2 regions of the Bradyrhizobium sp. ma5 genome follow, and region 1 is predicted to be linked to the other one. Evidence: riboswitches for the same ligand, from Rfam matches in the RefSeq annotation. Region 1 holds a riboswitch; the other holds the start of a gene.
What was found. A riboswitch is a leader RNA that binds a small molecule or an ion and turns the genes downstream of it on or off. The one in region 1 is predicted to bind glycine.
Positions count from the first base shown of each region.

Region 1 (8,210 bases):
GCTGGCGGCAAGGTCACCACCGGCGGTGAGCGGATCGGCGAGCCGCGCCTCCGCCGTCTCTCTGACATGGGCGGCGAGCGCCGGCATCCGCTCGATCAGGGCATGGAAGTCCTGCGCATCGAGCAGCAGCAGCTTGGTCTTCCGCATCGCCGTCACTGTGCCGGAACGGTTGGTCCGCCGGAGCAGCGCGATCTCGCCGAAGAACGCGCCGTCGGCAAGCCGCACCCGCTGGCTCGGCAGGTCGATCTCGACCTCGCCGGCGGTGATGAAATACATCGACGACGCCGCATCGCCGCGCCGCACCAGCACCTCGCCGGCCTCGATGGTCTGTGACCGCAACAGCCGCATGATGTCGGCGATGTCGGCGGCGTTGAGGTGCGAGAACAGCGGCACCCGCGCCAGCATGCCCCAGGTGACGACGAAGTCGCGGCGCCGCACCTCGTCGGCGAACGCAGTCGAGACGATCGCGACTGGCAGCGCGATCATCGCAAAGCCGACCACGATCGCAACCACCGTGACGATACGGCCGAGCGGCGTCACCGGCACGACGTCGCCGTAACCGACGGTGCCGAGCGTCACGATCGCCCACCACATCGCCTGCGGCATGGTGCCGAACTTGTCCGGCTGCACCTTGTGCTCGATGGCATAGAGCAGCGAAGCGAACAGCAGAACCGCGCCGGTCAGGATCACGACGCAGCCGAACAGCGTGCGCCGCTCGGCATGCAGCGCCGCCAGCAGCGAGCGCATCGCGGTCGAATACCGCACCAGCTTGAGGAATGGCAGCATGCCGAACAGCACCAGCGCGGTCTTGTCACCGATCGCAAGCGCGATGGCCGATGGCAGGAAGGCGAGCAGGTCGATGACGCCGAGCGCCGAGAAGGCGTATTCCAGCCGTGCCTGCAACGGCGTCATGTCGCGCAGCGAGCGGCCGACCACACTCCAGAGCCGCGCGGCATATTCCAGCGCGAAGGCGATCACGGCGGCGATCTCGATCGCTGTGAACAGCCACCCGAACTGCGCATCGATCTCCGGCACCGACGCCAGGATCGCGGCCAGCACATCGACGGTGATGATCGCGACGACGAGCCGGACGAAGCGCGAGCCGACCGAATATGGCAGGTGGTCCTGCTCAAGCAGCTCGTAGAGACGCTCGCGCAGCCCGGGATCGCTGATCGTGGGCTTGAGCGGAGCCGTCGCCACGATCAGCCTCTCCGTCAGGCGCCGGCCATCGCTTGTTCAATTGCCGACAGCGCGGCGTCCGCCTTGGCGCCGTCCGGCCCGCCGGCCTGCGCCATGTCGGGCCGGCCGCCGCCGCCCTTGCCGCCGAGCACCTCGGAGCCCTTGCGCACCAACTCGACCGCGTTGAAGCGCGAGGTCAGGTCGGCGGTGACGCCGACCACGATGCCGGCCTTACCGTCTTCGGTGACGCCGACGATCGCGACCACGCCGGAGCCGATCTGCTTCTTGCCGTCGTCGACGAGGCTCTTCAGGTCCTTGGTCTCGACGCCCTCGACCGCGCGTGCGAGCAGCTTGACGTTGCCGACCTCGCGAACGCCGGAGGCGGCACCGTTCGACGACGAACCGCCGCCCATCGCGAGCTTCTTGCGGGCGTCCGACAGGTCGCGCTCGAGCTTCTTGCGCTCCTCCATCAGGGCTGCGATGCGCGCCGGCACGTCCTCGATCGAGGTGCGCAGCTCGGCCGCCGCGGTCTTCGCCAGCGTCATGGTGTCATTGGCGTGCTTGCGCGCATGATGCCCGGTCAGCGCCTCGATGCGGCGGACGCCGGAGGCGACCGCGCTCTCGCCGGTCACCGAAATCAGGCCGATGTCGCCGGTGCGGCGGACATGGGTGCCGCCGCAGAGCTCGACCGACCAGCCAAGCGCGTTCTGGCCGTGCTCGCGGGCGCTCTTGCCCATCGAGACAACCCGAACCTCGTCACCGTATTTCTCGCCGAACAGCGCGCGCGCACCGGCCTCGCGGGCATCGTCGACACCCATGATGCGGGTCGTGACCTCGTCATTCTCGAGCACGACGTCGTTGGCGATGTCCTCGACCCGGGCGAGCTCTTCCGGCGTGATCGGCTTCGGATGCACGAAGTCGAAGCGCAGGCGATCGGGCGCCACCAGCGAGCCACGCTGCGCGATGTGATCGCCGAGCACCTGGCGCAGCGCCTCGTGCAGCAGATGCGTCGCCGAGTGGTTGGCGCGGATCGACGAACGCCTGGCGTGGTCGACCTCGAGCTGCAAGGCCGTGCCGACGTTCAGGGTGCCCTGCTCCACGGTGCCGACATGCACGAACAGGTCGCCGGCCTTCTTCTGCATATCGGTCACGCGGAACTTGACCCCCTCGCCGGTGAGGATGCCGACGTCACCGACCTGACCACCGGACTCAGCGTAGAACGGCGTCTGGTTCAGCACGATCGCGCCGCTCTCGCCGGCCTTGAGGCCGTCGACCTCGGCGCCGTCCCTGACCAGCGCCGTCACCACGCCTTCCGCGCTCTCGGTCTCGTAGCCGAGGAATTCGGTCGCGCCGAGCTTCTCACGCAGCGGGAACCAGATCGTCTCGGTCGCCGCCTCGCCGGAGCCTGCCCAGGAGGCGCGCGCCTTCTCGCGCTGGCGGTTCATCGCGTCGGTGAACGATGCCTGGTCGACGCTGATGCCGCGCGACTTCAGCGCATCCTGCGTCAGGTCCAGCGGGAAGCCATAAGTGTCGTACAGCGTGAACGCGGTGTCGCCGTCGAACATGTCGCCCTTCTTGAGGCCGGCGCTCTTCTCGTCGAGGATCGATAGTCCCCGCACCAGCGTCTTGCGGAAGCGGGTCTCTTCCAGCTGCAGCGTCTCCTCGATCAGCTTCTCGGCACGGACCAGGTCCGGATAGGCCTGGCCCATCTCGCGGACCAGCGCCCAGACCAGGCGATGCATCAGCGGCTCGCTCGCGCCGAGCAGCTGCGCATGGCGCATCGCGCGGCGCATAATCCGGCGCAGCACATAGCCGCGGCCCTCGTTCGACGGCAGCACACCATCGGCGATCAGGAACGCCGAGGAGCGCAGATGGTCGGCCATCACCCGGTACGACGCCACGTTCTGCTCGTTCGGCCCATGGCCGAGGGCCGAAGCAGCCGCATCGATCAGATGGCGGAACAGATCGGTCTCGAACACGCTCTCGACGCCCTGCAGGATGCAGGCCATGCGCTCCAGCCCCATGCCGGTGTCGATCGAGGGACGCGGCAGCGCGACGCGCTCCTCCTTCGTCACCTGCTCGTACTGCATGAACACCAGGTTCCAGAACTCGAGAAAGCGATCGCCATCCTCCTCCGGGCTGCCGGGAGGTCCGCCCCAGATATGCTCGCCGCGATCGATGAAGATCTCCGAGCACGGACCGCACGGGCCGGTATCGCCCATCGCCCAGAAATTGTCCGAGGTCGGGATGCGGATGATGCGATCGTCCGAGAAGCCCGCGATCTTCTTCCAGAAGCCGGCCGCCTCGTCGTCGGTGTGGTAGACGGTGACGAGCAGCTTGTCCTTCTTCAGTCCGAAATCCTTGGTGATCAGATTCCAGGCGAGCTCGATCGCGCGCTCCTTGAAGTAGTCGCCGAACGAGAAGTTGCCGAGCATCTCGAAGAAGGTGAGATGGCGCGCGGTGTAGCCGACATTGTCGAGGTCGTTATGCTTGCCGCCGGCGCGCACGCACTTCTGCGACGTCGTGGCGCGCTGATAGCCGCGCTTCTCGACGCCGGTGAAGACGTTCTTGAACTGCACCATGCCGGCATTGGTGAACATCAGGGTCGGGTCGTTGCGCGGAACCAGCGGCGACGACGCCACGATCTCGTGGCCGTTCTCCTTGAAGAAGTTCAGAAATGTCGACCTGATGTCGTTGACGCTGCTCATGTTCATCCAATCGGAAAAAGGGGCCGGCCAGCCGCAAAAAGGCGTCATTTTCCGGCCGAACGCTTTTAGACATTGCCAGCTGCGGTGTCCAGAAACTGTGCAGGCGGATCATGGGCTTGCCGCGGGAGCACAAAGCCCATTGGATAGTTGTTGCAGCTGCGTTGACAGTCTTGGTGGCGCCGTGTTTTCTACCTACCTGTTACCCCGTCACGTCGGGAGAGACCGGCCCTACCGCCGGCGCCGAAGGAGCAACCGCCCCGGAAACTCTCAGGCAAAAGGACCGCGTGACGTCTGACATCTGGAAAGAGGCGCTGGGGTTCTCCCCGACGCGCCCGCCGACGGGATAATACTCTCAGGCACAGCGACAGATGGGGCTTTCTGCAGGTTTCTCAAGGGGAAATAGGTCCCCGGCGGGAACCGCGAGGGCCCTGTGATGGTTGCGCGCGAAACCTCCCCGCTGAAACAGACCCCGCTGCACGCGCTGCATCTGGCGCGCGGCGCCAAGATGGTGCCCTTCGCCGGCTACGACATGCCGGTGCAATACACGGCCGGCGTGATGAAGGAGCACCTGCACACCCGCAAGGACGCAGGCCTGTTCGACGTGTCCCACATGGGCCAACTGCTGCTGAAGGCCAAATCCGGCAAGGTCGGTGACGCGGCGCTCGCGCTGGAAAAACTGGTGCCGCAGGACATTGTCGGCATCGCGCCGGGACGGCAGCGCTACGCGCAATTCACAAACGACGACGGCGGCCTGCTTGACGACCTGATGGTGGCGAATTTCGGCGATCATTTGTTCCTGGTCGTCAACGCCGCCTGCAAGGCCGAGGACGAGGCGCATTTGCGCGCGCATCTCTCCGAAGCTTGCGAGATCGTGCCACTGGCCGACCGCGCGCTGATCGCGCTGCAGGGGCCGAAAGCCGAATCGGCGCTGGCGAAACTTTGCCCAGATGTCAGTTCGATGAAATTCATGGACGCCGGACCGCGCCGCGTCGCCGACATCGACTGCTTCGTCTCGCGCTCCGGCTATACCGGCGAGGACGGCTTTGAGATTTCCGTGCCCGCCGACAAGGCGGAAGCCCTGGTCACCGCGCTGCTGGACAATCCCGACGTGCTGCCGATCGGGCTCGGCGCGCGCGACAGCCTGCGCCTCGAGGCCGGGCTTTGCCTCTATGGCCACGATATCGACACCACGACGACGCCGGTCGAAGGCGCGCTGGAATGGTCGGTGCAGAAGGTCCGCCGCAGTGGCGGCGCCCGCGCCGGCGGCTTCCCCGGCGCCGACAAGATTCTCACCCAGTTCGCACAAGGCGCTTCCCGCCGCCGCGTCGGGTTGAAGCCCGACGGCCGCGCGCCGGTGCGCGAAGGTGCCATGCTGTTTGCCGATCCGACCTCGACCGAGCAGATCGGCAAGGTGACCTCGGGCGGCTTCGGCCCGAGCCTCAACGCGCCGGTTGCGATGGGCTACCTGCCGACATCGCTTTCCGCGCTCGACACCACCGTTTTTGCCGAAGTGCGCGGCCAGCGGCTACCGCTCAAGGTCGCCGCCACGCCCTTCGTCCCCAACACCTACAAACGCTAAACGCCAAAGGATCGATCCCCATGACGACGCTGTACACGTCCGACCACGAATGGCTCCGCATCGAGGGCGACGTCGCCACGATCGGGATCACCGATTACGCGCAATCGCAGCTTGGCGACGTCGTGTTCGTCGAACTGCCCAAGGTCGGCCGCAGCCTGAAGAAGGCCGAGGCCGCCGCCGTCGTCGAATCCGTCAAGGCCGCCTCAGACGTCTACGCGCCGATCACCGGCGACGTGGTCGAGGTCAACGAGGCGCTCTCCGCCGAGCCCGCGCTGGTCAATTCGGATGCGGGCGGCAAGGCCTGGTTCTTCAAGCTGAAGATTGCCGACAAAAGCGAGCTCGGCGGCCTGATGGACGAGGCCGCCTACGCCGCGCACACCGCCTGAGGATCAAGCCGAGGACCACGTCATGAACGCGCCCTTCAAGCCGATCAACGAAGCTGCCACCGATTTCGCCCGCCGCCACATCGGACCGTCACCGCGCGACGTCAACGCGATGCTGGAAACGGTCGGCGCCGCGAGCCTGCAGGCGCTGATGAATGAGACGCTGCCGGCGTCGATCCTTCAGAAGGCGCCGCTCGATCTCGGCCGGGCGCTGAGCGAGACCGAAGCGCTCGCGCATATGAGCGAACTCGCCGCGCAGAACCAGGTGTTCACCTCGCTGATCGGCCAGGGCTATTCCGGCACCATCCTGCCCGCGGTGATCCAGCGCAACATCCTGGAGAACCCGGCCTGGTACACCGCCTACACGCCGTATCAGCCGGAGATCAGCCAGGGCCGGCTCGAAGCCCTGTTCAACTTCCAGACCATGATCTGCGATCTCACCGGGCTCGACGTCGCCAACGCCTCGCTGCTCGACGAGGCGACCGCGGCCGCAGAGGCAATGGCGCTCGCCGAGCGCCACTCGCAGGTCAAGGCGAAGGTGTTCTTCGTCGACAAGGAAGTGCATCCGCAGACGCTGGCGGTGATGCGCACGCGCGCCGCGCCGCTGGGCTGGGCCCTCGTCGTCGGCGATCCCCTGACCGAGCTCGACAAGGCCGACGTGCTCGGCGCGCTCTTGCAATATCCGGGCACGACGGGCGCGGTGCGCGACCTCCGGCCGGCGATCGCATCGCTGCGCGCCAAGGGCGCGCTTGCGATCGTGGCCGCGGACCTGCTGTCGCTGGCCCTGCTGACCTCACCCGGCGAGCTCGGCGCCGACATCGCAATCGGCTCGGCGCAGCGGTTCGGCGTGCCGATGGGTTACGGCGGACCGCACGCCGCCTACATGGCGGTGCGCGACACGCTGAAACGCTCGCTGCCCGGCCGCATCGTCGGGCTTTCGGTGGATTCGCGCGGTGCACCGGCCTATCGGCTGGCGCTGCAGACCCGCGAGCAGCATATCCGCCGCGAGAAGGCGACCTCCAACATCTGCACCGCGCAGGTGCTGCTCGCCGTGATCGCCTCGATGTATGCGGTGTATCACGGCCCCGAAGGCCTGGCCCACATCGCACGCGGCGTGCATCGCCGCGCCACCGTGCTCGCAGCAGGCCTGCGCAAGCTCGGCTTTGCGCCGACCAGCGAGGCCTTCTTCGATACGGTGACCGTCGAGGTCGGCGCGAAGCAGATCGAGATCGTCTCCCGCGCGCAGGCGGAGCGGATCAATCTGCGCATCGGTGCGACCACGCTCGGCATCGCGCTCGACGAGACCACGACGCCGGAGACCGTCGAGGCGGTGTGGCGCGTGTTCGGCGGCAAGCTCAGCTTTGCCGAGATCGAGGCGGCCGCGCGCGAGGCGCTGCCGAAGGAGCTGCGGCGCACCAGCGCCTTCCTCACCCACCCGGTGTTCAACACCCACCGTTCGGAGACCGAGCTGCTGCGCTACATGCGCAAGCTCAGCGATCGCGACCTTGCGCTCGACCGCGCGATGATACCGCTCGGCTCCTGCACGATGAAGCTCAACGCCACCACCGAGATGATCCCGCTGACCTGGCCGGCGTTCGGCAATCTGCATCCGTTCGCGCCTGCGGATCAGGCCAAGGGCTATCACGCGCTGTTCAAGCGGCTGGAGCAGTGGCTGTGCGACATCACCGGCTATGACGCGATCTCGCTGCAGCCGAACTCCGGCGCGCAGGGCGAATATGCCGGGCTTCTGGCGATCCGTGGCTATCACCTCGCTCGCGGCGAGCCGCACCGCAAGGTGTGCCTGATCCCCTCCTCCGCGCACGGCACCAATCCGGCCTCGGCCGCGATGGTCGGCATGGACGTCGTGGTTGTCGCCTGCGACGCGCGCGGCGACGTCGACGTCAACGATCTCCGTGCCAAGGCCGAGAAGCATTCGGCCAATCTCGCCGCTGTGATGATCACCTATCCGTCGACCCACGGCGTGTTCGAGGAGCATATCAGCGAGATCTGCGACATCGTGCATGCGCATGGCGGACAGGTCTATCTCGACGGCGCCAACATGAACGCGCAGGTCGGGCTGTCGCGGCCCGGCGACTACGGCGCCGACGTCAGCCATCTCAACCTGCACAAGACCTTCTGCATCCCGCATGGCGGCGGCGGCCCCGGCATGGGCCCGATCGGCGTGAAGGCGCATCTTGCGCCTTATCTGCCGGGTCATCCCGCAACTGACGGCGCGACAGCACACGCCATCGGCCCGGTGTCGGCCGCGCCGTTCGGCTCGGCGTCGATCCTGACCATCTCCTACATCTACATCCTGATGATGGGTGGTGAAGGCCTCACGCGCGCCACCGAGATCGCGAT
Region 1 covers NZ_CP170156.1:5,767,184-5,775,393, forward strand. Annotated here, with positions in the region: gene ACE103_RS27035 (cyclic nucleotide-gated ion channel) at 1-1,203, opposite strand, end outside; gene alaS (alanine--tRNA ligase) at 1,215-3,887, opposite strand; glycine riboswitch at 4,090-4,180, shown strand; gene gcvT (glycine cleavage system aminomethyltransferase GcvT) at 4,321-5,466, shown strand; gene gcvH (glycine cleavage system protein GcvH) at 5,487-5,852, shown strand; gene gcvP (aminomethyl-transferring glycine dehydrogenase) at 5,875-8,210, shown strand, end outside.

Region 2 (8,210 bases), 170 kb from region 1:
GCGGCGCGGACGCCGGGCATCGAGCCCTACTCGAACGCCAGTCCCAGCCGCTTCTGCTTCTTCCATACGATGCGGCATGGCCACCGCTGGCCGTCGACGGCGAGAGTGAAGCGGTCGGGAAACCACAGCGGCGAGTTCACTTCGATGCAGGCGCCCTGAGACGAGAGACTCCGGACCGTGCAGGCGATCACTTCATTGCCGAACTCGATCGCTCCCGACTTGAGGACGCGGCGGCGTGCGCCGGCACGGCGCTGCTCGGTCGGCATTGGCTGTTGCGCGCTGGCCGGTGCGGGCCTGCTATCGTCGTCGGCCATGGGCCCGTCGCGGTAGGTACACAGACTGGCGGTCAGGTTACGATCCAATACTGACAGGAACCTTAAAGCCGCCGCCAACCGAATTGGTATGCCAGGACGTGCCAGCGGCTGGGCAGATGCGCACGGCATCGTGGTCTCGCATCACCTCATCGTGTCTTTCGACTGTGGCGCGCTTCACATGCCGCGATCGCTGACTGTGGTAGTGTCGGCCCGTTGGAAAATTCTGGCCGCACATTTCGCGGCCGTCACATTTCGAAATCAATGAGTTGGAGATAGGCGATGACGATTGCGGATCGCAATCGGATTGCCGGTCGCAATCAGATTGTCGGCAATACCGCGCCCGATCACGGTGCTTCCATCCTCGAGCACAGCGACGACGCGGCTCACTGCAGCAACGGGCTCAACGCACAGAGATTCCTCGATGCGACGCCGAACGATCGTGCGATCTACCGGCGATGGATTCGCAGCGCGGTCGTGGCGTGCGGATTGTTGGCGTTCGCCGCGGGCGCAATGGTCTGGATGAACGGCGCCGGCGTCGGACAGACCCAGCTCTCGAGCCTGTCGAGCACGAGCAACGCGAAATCGGGCCACGGCAATTAAGGAACGCCGTCGCGCAGACGGCGCGAAACGAAAAATGGCCGGGACAAGTCCCGGCCACTCGTATTGCGTCAACCTGCAAGCTTACTCGGACTTGTCGACATTCCAGAAGATCGGCGTCGCCGGACCATCGAGCACACCGGACAGCGACTTCCGCCAGGCGCTCGGACCCTGATACTGACCGAGCGGAATGTAGATGACCTGCTCGTAGGCTTCCTTCTGGATATCGGCCGCGATCTTCTTCTGCTCGTCGAGCGACGGCGCGCGAACGAAGGCGTCCTTCAGCTGTTCGATCTTCGGATCGTCGGCCCAGCCGAACCATCCGCCATTCTTGCCCTGGCCGCCGATCGAGAGGTTGGAGATCGGGTTGGAGACGTCGGCACTGACCCAGTTGGTGAAGAACATGTTCCAGCCGCCATCCTTCGGCGCCTTCTGGCTGGCGCGGCGGGTCACCACGGTCTGCCAGTCGGTGGCCTGCAGGTCGACCTTGAAGCCGGCGTCGCGCAGTTGCTGGGCCACAACAACCGGCTGCGCCTTGAGCGTGGTGACGTCGCCGGGCGCCATGATGACGACGGGCGTGCCATCATAGCCCGACTCGGCAAGCGCCTTCTTGGCCGCCGCCATGTCGCCGCCCTTCAACAACGTCTCACCGCCGACCTCGGACGCGAACGGCGTATCGCAGATGAAGAAGGAGACGCAGGTCTTGTAATACTTGGGATTGCCGACCAGCGCGTCGAGCACCTGCTTCTGGTTGATCGCCATCAGGGCAGCCTGGCGAACCTTGATGTTGTCGAACGGCGGATAGAGGAAGTTCATGCGGCCGAGCGTCTGGAAGCCGAACTTGTTCAGCGTCTCGACCTTCAGGTCCTTGTCGCCTTCCAGGATCGACAACGTGTCGAACGACGGGTTCTCCAGGAAATCGATGTCGCCGGATTGCAGCGCATTCATCGCCGTCTGCGCATCGGCCATCGTGACCCACTCGACGCGGTCAACCTTCACGACCTTGCCGCCCGCGGTCCAGCTCGCCGGCTCCTTGCGCGGCACGTAGTCCGTGTTCTTGACATAGACCGCCTTCACGCCCGGCTGGAATTCGGCCTGAACGAATTTGAACGGGCCCGAGCCGATCTGCTCCGGGATCGGCTTGTCCGGCGGGGTTTCGGCCAGCCGCTTCGGCATCATGAACGCGACGCGCGACGATGGCTTGCCGATCGAATCCAGCACCAGGCCGTAGGGCTCCTTCAGCTTCAGCGTGATCGTCTTCGCGTCGGTGGCCTCCAGGCTCGCCGTGAAGTCCATCAGCTTCTGGCCCATGCCGTCGACCTTGGCCCAGCGCTTCAGCGAGGCGACGCAGTCTTCGGCAGTCACCGGCGTTCCATCGTGCCACTTCAGGCCGTCGCGCAGCGTGAACGTGTAAGTGAGCTTGTCGTCGGATACCTTCCAGTCGGCCATCTGCGGCTGGATCTTGAAGTTGGAGTCGGTCGCCACCAGCGTGTCGAAAACCATGTAGCCATGGTCTCGCGTGATGTACGCCGTGGTCAGGATCGGATCGATGACGCGCAGATCCGAATGCATCACCGCGGTGATGGTCTTGCCCGCGGCCATGGCCTGCGGTGCAAACGACAATTCCTGCGGCGCGAACGACAACGCGAGCGCCGTCAACGCAGCCGCTAGCGTGCGGTGCTTCCAACGCGAGATAGGCAACATGCAATTTCTCCTGACGTGTAACTGGTCAAAGCCGGCTTATTCGTTATGCATGCGGTTCGTTATTTAGGCGAACTAACATGCTGTATGGCTTGTGAAATCGAGACTTGCATCAAGCGCAATGCGCGTCAATCGGTTTCCGGCAGGATCAAATGTATACGAACGAATGAGCGGCGGGTGCAGCGCATTTGACTTTACAAACGCATCTTCCGAGCTTTTCGTACGGCACGCGAACGCGTATCGGCGCGAACAAACAACAAGAGAGAAAAGACATGAACCCCGCCAATCTTCCTTTTGATTCCGAAGCGATGCTGCAGGGGCTGCGCAGCTGGGTGGAATGCGAGAGCCCGACATGGGACGCGGCCGCAGTCGAGCGCATGCTCGACCTCGCCGCGCGCGAAATGGCGGTGATGGGTGCGACGATCGAACGCATCGCGGGACGCCAGGGCTTTGCCGGCTGCGTCCGCGCCCGCTTTCCCCATCCAAAACAAGGTCAGCCCGGCATCCTGATCGCCGGCCATCTGGACACCGTGCACCCGGTCGGCACCATCGAGAAGCTGGCGTGGCGGCGCGAAGGCAACAAGTGCTTCGGGCCCGGCATCTTCGACATGAAGGGCGGCAACTATCTGTCGATCGAGGCGATCCGACAGTTGGCGCGCGCGTCCTTTACCACGCCGCTGCCGATCACGGTGCTGTTCACGCCCGATGAGGAGGTCGGCACGCCGTCGACGCGCGACATCATCGAGGCCGAAGCCGCACGCAACAAATACGTGCTGGTCCCGGAGCCCGGCCGGCCGAACAACGGCGTCGTCACCGGCCGCTACGCGATCGCGCGCTTCAATCTGGAAGCCGTCGGCAAGCCGAGCCATGCCGGCGCGACGTTGTCCTCCGGCCGTTCCGCGATCCGCGAAATGGCCCGGCAAATCATTGCCATCGACGGCATGACCACCGAAGACTGCACCTTCTCGGTCGGCATCGTGCATGGCGGCCAATGGGTCAATTGCGTCGCAACGACCTGCACCGGCGAAGCGCTCAGCATGGCCAAGCGCCAGTCCGATCTCGACCGCGGCGTCGAGCGCATGCTGGCGCTGTCGGGTACGGCAAATGACGTGACATTCAACGTCACGCGCGGCGTCACGCGCCCGGTGTGGGAGCCGGATGCCGGCACCATGGCGCTCTATGAAAAGGCAAAGCGTCTCGCCGCCGATATGGGTCTTGATTTGCCGCATGGCAGCGCCGGCGGCGGCTCTGACGGCAACTTCACCGGCGCGATGGGCATCCCGACCCTCGACGGCCTCGGCGTACGGGGCGCCGACGCCCACACTTTGAACGAACATATCGAAGTCGAGAGCCTCGCCGAGCGTGGCCGCCTGATGGCGGCACTGCTGGCGACGCTCGATTAATTCGATTTGCACTGCACAACACGTTGGCACTGCCGGACCGAAATTTAGCCTTGTCCAATTTTTTGGCTTCGCCTACGGTCCGGCCGTCCAACACGACGATGCGGGAGAGATCGAGGCGACAACATTCGTGTTGTGCTTCGGCGCCGACGGAGCAACCGCCCCGGAAACTCTCAGGCAAAAGGACTGTATCGTCAGGACGATCTGGAGAGAGACGGCATGGCCAAATGGAAACGGCCATGACGTCCACCGAAGGGGATAGTCTGCTATTGGGCCGAGGCCCGATGCGGATCAAGCTCTCAGGTACCGTGACAGATGGGGCGTCGAAACAGCCGGTTTCACCGGTGGTTCGGCGACTCTAACACACGGGAGCCTGAAGACCACCATGCCTCACATCGCAATCATTGGCGCCGGCATCACCGGCGTGACGACGGCCTATGCCCTGCTCGAACGCGGCTACCGGGTGACTGTCCTCGACAGGCATCGCTACGCCGCGATGGAAACCTCATTCGCCAACGGCGGACAGCTTTCCGCCAGCAACGCGGAGGTGTGGAACAGCGCCGCGACCATTCTCAAGGGGCTGCGCTGGATGCTTCGAAGCGACGCGCCGCTCTTGATGAATCCGAAGCCGAGCTGGCACAAATATTCCTGGATCGGCGAGTTCGTCGGCCACATCGGCCGCTATCGCACCAACACCATCGAGACCACGCGGCTCGCAATCGAAGCGCGCAAGCATCTGTTCTCAATCGCCCAGCGCGAGAACATCGCCTTCGATCTCGAACGCCGCGGCATCCTGCACGTCTATCACGACAAGGCCGGATTCGAGGCAGGCCTGCGCGTCAACACGCTGCTGCAGCAAGGCGGACTCGACCGCCGGCCGGTGACGGCGGACGAAATCCGCAGCATCGAACCCGCGCTGCAGACCACCTGCTATGGCGGCTTCTTCACGCCGTCGGACGCCACCGGCGATATCCACAAGTTCACCCGCGGCCTCGCCGACGCCTGCATCCGCCGCGGTGCGAGCTTCGTCCATGAGGCCGATGTCGACGCGATCGCGCACGGCGATAACGGTTTCCGCATCGGCTGGAACGAAGCCGCTTCGCACGATGCTGACGTCGCAACACGACACGAGTTGCAGGCGGACGGCATCGTGATTTGCGCTGGTGTCGCGAGCCGCCACTTTGCCGGCCTGCTCAACGACCGCGTCAACGTCTATCCGGTGAAGGGCTATTCGATCACCGTGCAGCTCGATGCGCCGCAAAGCCGGGACGCCGCGCCTACCGTCAGCCTGCTCGATGAAGCCGCGAAGATCGTCACCAGCCGGCTCGGCGCCGACCGCTTCCGCGTCGCCGGCACGGCCGAATTCAACGGCTTCAACCTCGACATTCGCGCCGACCGCATCCAGCCGCTGGTGGATTGGGTACGGCAGCATTTCCCCGGTGTCGACACGTCGAAAGTCGTGCCATGGGCCGGCCTGCGCCCGATGATGCCGAACATGATGCCGGTGGTTCGCGCCGGACGGATTCCGGGCGTGTTCTACAACACCGGCCACGGTCATCTCGGCTGGACGCTGTCGGCTGCGACGGCGCAGATGGTGGCAGGGGCGATCGATGACTGGCGCGACCTCGACACGCCCTCGATGGTGCCGTCGCCGGTCGATGCGACCGAGACCACCCGCGCAGCTTTCCTCTAATTATCCGGCCGGCGAGGAAGAATATGAGCGTATTTGCATGTGGCCAAGTCGGAATTCGCAGAGAAACACCGCATGACAACGTCTAGCGTCACAATGGGGAAAAGCGCTTCAGCGCGGGAGGGGACAATGCGCATTGGGGTGGCGGACACGCGTGAGACGCTGACCAAGCCGGATCAGATTGCCGCGGAGCTGTGCGCGGCCGTCGATCGAAACTTCGACGATCAGGTCGCGTTCCTGTCGCGCATGGTGCAGTTCCGCAGCTTGCGCGGACAGGAAACGCCGCAACAAGCTTGGCTGGCCGAGCAATTCGCAAGGCGCCGCTACGACGTCGATACGTTCAGCCTTGCCGACGTCAATCTGATGAGTCATCCGAAGGCTGCGCCGATGGACGGCATCGACCTTGCCGGATCGCAGCAGGTCGTTGCGACGCTCGACAGCAAAGGCAGCGGACGCAGCCTGATCCTGCAAGGTCATATCGACGTGGTGCCGGAGGGGCCCGCTGATCTTTGGGAGCAGCCGCCGTTCTCGGGCGCCGTGCACGACGGCTGGATGTTCGGGCGCGGCGCGCAAGACATGAAGGCCGGTGTCTCGGCAATGATCTTCGCGCTCGATGCTATCAGAGACGCCGGCTATGCCCCGGGCGGACGCGTCCATCTGCAGACCGTGACCGAGGAAGAGAGCACCGGCAACGGCGCGCTGTCGACCTTGATGCGTGGCTATCGCGCCGACGCCTGCCTGATTCCCGAACCGACCGGACACACACTGACGCGCGCCCAGGTCGGCGCCGTCTGGTTTCGACTGCGCGTTCGCGGCACGCCGGTGCATGTCGCCTATTCCGAGACCGGCACGAGCGCCATCCTGGCTGCGATGCATCTGGTGCGCGCGTTCCAGGATTACACCAAGGCGCTCAATGCCCGGGCGCTCGACAACAGCTGGTTCCGCAGCGTCAAGAACCCGATCAAGTTCAACGTCGGGATCATTAAAGGCGGCGATTGGGCCAGTTCGACAGCGGCGTGGTGCGAGCTGGATTGCCGGCTTGGTCTCCTGCCGGGCGAGACACCGCAGCAGGCGATGCGTGGCATCGAGGAATGCCTGACCGAAGCGCACAAGGCCGACGACTTTCTGTCCGACAATCCGGCCGAGCTCGTGTGGAGCGGTTTTCAGGCAGACGCGGCGGTGTGCGAACCGGGCAGCGAAGCGGAAGCAGCTTTGTCGGCAGCCCATCATTCCATCTTCCAGGCGCCGATGCAGGAGCGCCTGTCTACCGCCGTCAACGACACCCGCTACTATTGCGTCGACTACGGCATCCCTGCCCTTTGCTATGGTCCGTACGGTATCGGCCCGCATGCGTTCAACGAACGTGTCGAGCTCGACAGCCTTCGCAAGACAACGCAGAGCATTGCACTGTTCGTCGCCAATTGGTGCGGCGTGGCGAAAGCGTGAATAGACTTCCCGTTTCAGGTCGGTGGCACATGGCGACATGTGCAATTCGAAATAGCAGCTTCAGACCAAAGGAGGCTCCGACGGCCTGAACCGCGCCTTGATATGACGTCGCCATTGGCACAGTATTTGCCTGCAAATTCATCACGTTCGCGCTAGCCTTGAGACAAGACGCAGAAGCGCATGAGACACATCACGGGGACACCATGAGTATGATGCGGCCCAGCCTTCGCCTCGCACCATCTGACGGCAGGAGATAGCAGCGATGATCGGCTATCTCCTCCGCCGAATCCTCGCCGCCATTCCCGTGATGGGCGTGGTGGCACTGTTCGTGTTTCTGTTGCTGCGGCTGACGCCGGGTGACCCGGCCGCAATTCTTGCCGGCGACAATGCGACACCGGAACAGCTCGACCGCATCCGCACCTCGCTTGGTCTCAACGAGCCGATCTACATCCAGTTTTATACCTGGGTCGCCAAGCTGCTGCACGGCGACCTCGGCGTCTCCCTGATCTCGAACAAGCCGATCCTCGAAATGATCGGTCCGCGCCTCGAGCCCTCGATCTCGGTCGCGCTCGCCACTATCGTCCTCTCGATCCTGGTGGCGGTGCCGCTCGGCGTGATCGCGGCGTGGAAACACGGCACCTGGATCGACCGCTTCGTGATGGGGCTGTCGGTGCTCGGCTTCTCGGTGCCGGTGTTCGTGATCGGCTATGTGCTGATCCAGGTGTTTGCGATCGATCTGCGCTGGGTGCCGGTGCAGGGCTTCAAGAGCATCTCGGCCGGCTTCGGTCCGTTCTTCGAACGCATCATTCTGCCGACCTGCACCCTCTCCTTCATCTATGTCGCGTTGATCGCGCGCATGACGCGGGCCTCGATGCTCGACGTGTTGGGCGAGGACTACGTGCGCACGGCGCGCGCCAAGGGCATCGGCGAGAGCGGCGTACTGATGCGCCATGCGCTGCGCAACGCCGCGGTTCCGGTCATCACCGTGATCGGCTCCGGCTTCGCGCTGCTGATCTCGGGCGTCGTCGTCACCGAGAGCGTGTTCAACCTGCCCGGCATCGG
Region 2 covers NZ_CP170156.1:5,601,068-5,609,277, forward strand. Annotated here, with positions in the region: gene ACE103_RS26225 (PilZ domain-containing protein) at 27-314, opposite strand; gene ACE103_RS26230 (hypothetical protein) at 594-914, shown strand; gene ACE103_RS26235 (ABC transporter substrate-binding protein) at 996-2,615, opposite strand; gene ACE103_RS26240 (M20/M25/M40 family metallo-hydrolase) at 2,885-4,015, shown strand; glycine riboswitch at 4,107-4,211, shown strand; glycine riboswitch at 4,215-4,329, shown strand; gene ACE103_RS26245 (D-amino acid dehydrogenase) at 4,398-5,705, shown strand; gene ACE103_RS26250 (ArgE/DapE family deacylase) at 5,832-7,148, shown strand; gene ACE103_RS26255 (ABC transporter permease) at 7,411-8,210, shown strand, end outside.
Region 2: another riboswitch for glycine. It lies ahead of ACE103_RS26245 (D-amino acid dehydrogenase); the one in region 1 lies ahead of gcvT (glycine cleavage system aminomethyltransferase GcvT).